Linked DNA regions of Streptomyces sp. 2114.4. The protein of the gene in region 2 interacts with the protein of the main gene of each other region in a pairwise test. Links are inferred from orthologs where the notes say so. Each region holds a gene or a part of one and is shown on either strand. Other genes may lie near its edges. The genes, in order: ndk and CFW40_RS14030.

Region 1 (3,026 bases), 680 kb from region 2 along the record:
GATCAGCAGCACCAGCAGCAGCCGGCTCTCTCGTGTGTCCCTCACGTGCGGCGGCCGTGTCCTTCCTCGTAGGACCGGCCGGCTGCGGGCCCCGCCGGTCTCGTTCGGGAGTTGAGCGTTGTGCCTGATGTGACGGCGCCGGATGATGAAGCGTCAGGACACCGTGTCTGTCGGGATGTTGTGCCTGTATATCAGCGATCCGCCGGGCGGACCGGCCGGGGTCGCCAGGGGCCCCGACCGCCGCGGACGCCGTTCGGCGTCCGCGGCGTGGAGCGGGACCCGGGCCGTGCTACCTGCGCGGCTGGGAGTCGAGGACCTGCTGCAGCGCCTCGAACTCCTCGACGCACTTGCCGGAACCGAGCGCGACGGAGTCGAGCGGGTCCTCGGCGATGTGGATGGGCATACCGGTCTCGCGGCGCAGCCGCTCGTCGAGGCCGCGGAGCAGGGCGCCGCCTCCGGTGAGCACGATGCCGCGGTCCATGACGTCACCGGACAGCTCCGGCGGGCACTTGTCGAGCGTCGTCTTGACCGCGTCGACGATGGAGTTGACCGGCTCCTCGATGGCCTTGCGGACCTCGGCGGCCGAGATGACGACGGTCTTCGGCAGGCCGGAGACCAGGTCACGGCCGCGGATCTCGGTGTGCTCGTCCTGCTCGAGGTCGTACGCCGAACCGATGGTGATCTTGATGCTCTCGGCGGTGCGCTCGCCCAGCAGAAGGCTGTACTCCTTCTTGATGTGCTGGATGATCGCGTTGTCGAGTTCGTCGCCGGCCACCCGGATGGACTGCGCGGTGACGATGCCGCCGAGCGAGATGACCGCGACCTCGGTGGTACCGCCGCCGATGTCCACGACCATGTTGCCGGTGGCCTCGTGCACCGGCAGGCCGGACCCGATCGCGGCGGCCATCGGCTCCTCGATGATGTGGACCTGGCGCGCGCCGGCCTGGGTCGAGGCCTCGATGACCGCGCGGCGCTCCACGCCGGTGATGCCGGAGGGGACACACACGACGACCCGCGGGCGGGCCAGATAGCGCCGCTTGTGGATCTTCAGGATGAAGTAGCGGAGCATCCGCTCGGTGATCTCGAAATCGGCGATCACGCCGTCTTTCAGGGGCCGTACGGCGACGATGTTGCCGGGCGTGCGCCCGATCATCTTCTTCGCCTCAGCACCTACCGCGAGAATCCCGCCGGTGTTGGTGTTGATGGCCACGACCGACGGCTCGTTGAGGACGATGCCGCGGCCCCTGACGTACACCAGCGTGTTGGCGGTCCCGAGGTCGACAGCCATGTCACGGCCGATGAACGACATGTTGTTCCCCATGAGGATACGTCTGGCCTTCCCAACTGGAGCGAATGCTTACTGGAGGTCGGCAGGAGGTGATGCGCTGTGCGGCGCGGAAGCCTCCATCGTAGTTCGTAGTGCGCCCACTCGAACACGTCGGGAGGCTGTTTCGCCATTGTCAGCCGTACACGCACCCGCCCCCCTTAATGGTGACGTCGTGTCGCGATGATGCGTTCCCCCGATCGTGTCGTATACACCAAAGGGCGACCGATGTTTTTTTCGGTCGCCCCTGGTCACGAGGGGTGTGTAGCTGACGAGACGTCAGGAGATGCCGGGGAAGAAAATCTTGATTTCACGCTCTGCGGACTCTTCGGAATCCGATGCATGGATCAGATTCTCTCGGGTGATCGTTCCGAAGTCCCCACGAATGGACCCACCCGGCGCGGCAATCGGGTCAGTCGGACCGGCCAGCGTCCGCACGCCCTCGATCACCCGCTCGCCCTCGACGACCATCGAGACCACCGGCCCGGAGGACATAAAGGCGACCAGGGGCTCGTAGAACGGCTTGCCGACGTGCTCGGCGTAGTGCTGCTCGAGCAGCGCGCGGTCCAGGCTGCGCAGCTCCAGCGCGCTGATCGTCCAGCCGGCCTTTTTCTCGATACGGCCGAGAATCTCGCCGATCAGACCGCGCTGGACGGCGTCGGGCTTGAGGAGGACGAGGGTGCGCTGGCTCACGGAGGAACTCCCTGGATATGAACAATGGTCAGCGGGTGAACTGAGGCTACATGGGTGACCCGGCCCCGGGCGGCCCCGCCCCCGGCCACCTTCCCCGGGGCCCGGGGCGGCGCCCGCGCCCTGTCTCAGGCCGGCTCGCCCGGCGCCTCGGCCTGCGCGGCCCAACGGGCCTTCGCCTCATCGATCTTGCGTCCGAAGTGGACCGACGCCCACCACAGGGCCGCGAAGACCGCGCCCAGGAAGAACATCGTCGGGACCACGAAACCGGCGGCGATCAGGGCGAGCTGCAGCACCCAGCCGAGCTGGACGCCCCCCGGGCGGCTGAGCATCCCGCACAGCAGGAGGCTCAGCAGCATCCCGATGCCGCTGACCGTCCAGACCGTGGCCGCCGGCAGGTCGGTCATCTGCATCGCCACCAGGCCCGCGAAGCCGATCACGAAGAATTCACCTATCAGGGTGCTCGCACACAGGGTGCGCATGATCAGCCCCTTCCCATCAGCAGCCGGGCCTCGCCGACCGTGATCACCGAGCCGGTCACCAGCACACCCGCTCCGGAGAACTCGCCCTCTTCCTCGGCGAGGGTGATCGCCGCCTCCAGGGCGTCGTCGAGCCGCGGCTCGACCTGCACGCGCTCGGCGCCGAAGACCTCGACGGCCACGGCGGCCAGCTCATCGGGATCCATCGCACGATGGCTGGAATTACGTGTCACCACGACCTCGGCGAAGATCGGCTCGAAGGCCTCCAGAAAACCGCGTACGTCCTTGTCCCCGCTGGCCCCGACGACACCCACCAGCCGGCTGAACCCGAACGCCTCGGTGACCGCCTCGGCCGCCGCCCGCGCACCCGCGGGGTTGTGTGCCGCGTCCAGCACGACCGTCGGGCTGCGCCGTACGACCTCCATCCGGCCGGGCGAGCTGACCGCGGCGAACGCGGAGCGGATGGTGTCGATGTCCAGCGTGCGGGCGTGGTCCGAGCCGACGCCGAAGAACGCCTCGACCGCGGCGAGCGC
Region 2 (3,306 bases):
TCGACCGCGCCAAGGACTGGAACGGCTTCCGCAAGGCCGCCGGCGACTTCGAGGCCCCCTCGCAGAACCTGATCTACGCCGACACCAAGGGCAACATCGGCTACCAGGCCCCGGGCCGGATCCCGGTCCGCGGCAAGGGCGACGGCCACTTCGACGGCACCCTCCCGGCGCCCGGCTGGGACCCGAGGTACCAGTGGAGCCGCTACATCCCGCAGAAGGCGCTCCCGTACGAGTACAACCCCCAGCGCGGCTACATCGTCACCGCCAACCAGGCCGTCACGGACGAGAAGTACCCCTACCTCCTCACCAAGGACTGGGGCTACGGCTCCCGCAGCCAGCGGATCAACGACCTGATCGAGTCGAAGATCAAGGACGGCGGCAAGGTCTCCACCGACGACATGCAGGCCTTCCAGAAGGACAACAGCAGCGAGATCGCCCGGCTGCTGACGCCGTACCTCACGAAGATCGACATCAAGGACAAGTACGTCCGCGACGCCCAGCAGCTGCTGGAGGGCTGGGACTTCACCCAGGAGCCCGATTCCGCCGCGGCCGCCTACTTCAACGCCGTCTGGCGCAACACCCTCAAGCTCGCCTTCGGCAACAAGATGCCCAAGGAGCTGCGCCCCGACGGCCAGTGCCTGACCGTCCGCCCGGCGGACGAGACCGGCCCCGCCGACGAGAACGACAAGTACATCCGCGAATGCGGCGAGCGGGACGGTGCCACCGCCCAGCCCGACGGCGGCGACCGCTGGTACGAGGTCGTCCGGGGCATCCTCGACGACCCGAACAACGCCTGGTGGAAGACCGAGGACCGGCCGGGCCGTCCCGGCGACAAGAACCGCGACCAGCTCCTGGCGCACGCCATGGCGGACGCGCGCTACGAACTCACCTCCAAGCTGGGCAAGAACATCGACAACTGGAGCTGGGGCCGGCTGCACCAGATGTTCCTGAAGAACCAGACCCTGGGCACCGACGGACCCGGCGTGCTGCAGGGCCTGTTCAATCGCGGGCCCTGGAACGTCGGCGGCGGTGAGGCCGCGGTCGACGCCACCGGCTGGAACGCCGCGAGCGGCTACAAGGTCACCTGGGTCCCGTCGATGCGGATGGTGGTCAACCTCGCCGACCTCGACAAGTCCCGTTGGATCAACCTCACCGGCGCCTCGGGGCACGCGTACGACGCCCACTACTACGACCAGACCGACAAGTGGGCCAAGGGCGATCTGCTGCCCTGGGCGTACAGCCAGGACGCCGTCAAGAAGGCGGGCAAGGACACGCTGACGCTGTCGCCGTAGGGGCGCTGCCCCTGGGGGCGGGCGGGCTGCCCGCCCCCCCTGGAGAGCGCTGCGCCGTCGGGCGGGCCGGAAGACGTCCGGCCCGCCCGGTGTCTTTGCGGCGCCCTTCCGGCGGCCCCGGCCCTGTCCGCCCGCCTCAGCCCTCCGTACGGCCCCCCGGCGCCGTGAAGCGGTGCACCGCCGACGGGGTCACCGCGGCATGCACATGCCGGTCGTGCGGTTCGGCGGGCACCTCGGCCAGCACCTCCGCGTCGTAGAGCAGCACCACCAGCGACGCCCGCGCACCGGCCCGCTCCAGCCGGGCCAGCACCCGGTCGTAGGAGCCGCCGCCGCGGCCCAGCCGCAGCCCGCCGCGGTCCACCGCGAGCCCCGGCAGCAGCACCACATCGGCCTGTGTGACGGCCTCGGGGCCCAGCCGGGCCCCGTCCGGTTCCAGCAGCCCCCGGCCGGCCCGGACGAGCCGTTCGGCGCCCTCGTAGAGCGCCCAGTCGAGATCGTTGTCCGGCAGCAGGACGGGCAGCAGCACCCGCACCCCGGCCGCCCGCAGCCGGTCCAGCAGGGCGCGGGTGGAGGGCTCGCCGCCTATCGAGACATAGGCGGCCACCGTGGGCGGGCCGCCGGGGCCGCCGTGGTTGCCCCGACCGCCGGGGCGCGCGCCGGCGGGCGCGGCCAACTCGTCCAGCTCCAGCGTCCGTCGGGCCAGCGCCTCGCCCGTCACGGCGACGACATCCTGCGGCAATGCTCTCCTCACCTCCAGGAGATGCCGCCGCAACCTGCGCTTTCTATCGTCGTCAACGCTCACTGTGTGCCCTTGCTCCCGCTCTCGTGCTCTATTCACCAGACCCTCATCATCGTTCCGATAGGGCCGGTTATGGTGGCGCGCATGACCCCATCGCACACACGGATCAGCAAGGCTGTCATCCCCGCAGCCGGCCTCGGCACCCGGTTTCTCCCCGCCACCAAGGCCACACCCAAGGAGATGCTTCCGGTCGTCGACAAGCCCGCCATCCAGTACGTGGTGGAGGAGGCGGCCGCCGCCGGACTCTCCGACGTGCTGATGGTGACCGGCCGCAACAAGCGCCCGCTCGAGGACCACTTCGACCGCAATTACGAGCTCGAAGAGGCCCTGCACCGCAAGGGCGACGAGTCCCGGCTCGCCAAGGTGCAGGAGTCCAGCGACCTGGCGACCATGCACTACGTACGGCAGGGCGACCCCAGGGGCCTGGGCCACGCGGTGCTGTGTGCCGCACCGCACGTGGGCGACCAGCCCTTCGCGGTCCTCCTCGGCGACGACCTGATCGACCCCCGCGACCCGCTGCTGGCGCGCATGGTCGAGATACAGGAGCAGTACGGCGGCTCCGTGATCGCCCTCATGGAGGTCGACCCGGCGCAGATCCACCTCTACGGCTGTGCCGCCGCCGCGCCCACCGGCGACGACGATGTCGTGGTCGTCTCCGACCTGGTCGAGAAGCCCGACCCGGCCGAGGCACCCAGCAACCTCGCGATCATCGGCCGTTACGTCCTCGACCCGGCCGTCTTCGAGGTGCTGCGCAAGACCGCCCCGGGCCGCGGTGGAGAGATCCAGCTCACCGACGCCCTCCAGGCGCTGGCCGCCGACCCCGCCCTGGGCGGCCCGGTGCACGGCGTGGTCTTCAAGGGCCGCCGCTATGACACCGGCGACCGCGGCGACTATCTGCGTGCCATTGTCCGACTGGCATGCGAACGTGAAGACCTGGGCCCGGACTTCCGGTCCTGGCTTCGCAGTTACGTCACCGAGGAGATGTGAAACGTTGAACCACGCCACCGGCCGGACCCGCCACCAGGACCGTGTCTGGTCGGTGGCCGAGCACCTCGACGACGTCCTGGCGAAGATCGCCCCGCTGGACCCGATCGAGCTGCAGCTCCTCGAAGCCCAGGGCTGCGTCCTGGTCGAGGACATCACGGTCCCCGTCGCCCTGCCGCCCTTCGACAACAGCTCCATGGACGGCTACGCGGTCCGCGCCGCCGATGTGGC

What was found.
Region 1: the proteins of CFW40_RS14030 (region 2) and ndk interact in binary tests that used the Escherichia coli proteins (3 or more experiments, as listed by UniProt). The link is inferred for Streptomyces sp. 2114.4 from one-to-one orthologs.

Annotation. Positions count from the first base shown.
Region 1 is NZ_FYEY01000001.1:2,564,941-2,567,966, forward strand. The notes cover bases 311-3,026. They hold ndk (nucleoside-diphosphate kinase), read right to left. Parts: upstream 2,018-3,026; coding sequence 1,604-2,017; downstream 311-1,603. Other genes in these bases: CFW40_RS11180 (rod shape-determining protein), read right to left, coding at 311-1,309; CFW40_RS11190 (DUF4233 domain-containing protein), read right to left, coding at 2,143-2,496; CFW40_RS11195 (folylpolyglutamate synthase/dihydrofolate synthase family protein), read right to left, coding at 2,499-3,026. In the rest of the region: rod shape-determining protein MreC, read right to left, coding at 1-45; more of CFW40_RS11180, read right to left, coding at 290-310. UniProt on the Escherichia coli protein: Major role in the synthesis of nucleoside triphosphates other than ATP. The ATP gamma phosphate is transferred to the NDP beta phosphate via a ping-pong mechanism, using a phosphorylated active-site intermediate.
Region 2 is NZ_FYEY01000001.1:3,249,077-3,252,382, reverse strand. The notes cover bases 247-3,242. They hold CFW40_RS14030 (5-formyltetrahydrofolate cyclo-ligase), read right to left. Parts: upstream 2,065-3,242; coding sequence 1,429-2,064; downstream 247-1,428. Other genes in these bases: glp (gephyrin-like molybdotransferase Glp), read left to right, coding at 3,083-3,242; galU (UTP--glucose-1-phosphate uridylyltransferase GalU), read left to right, coding at 2,176-3,078; CFW40_RS14035 (penicillin acylase family protein), read left to right, coding at 247-1,292. Also shown: more of CFW40_RS14035, read left to right, coding at 1-246; more of glp, read left to right, coding at 3,243-3,306. UniProt on the Escherichia coli protein: Involved in the removal of 5-formyltetrahydrofolate.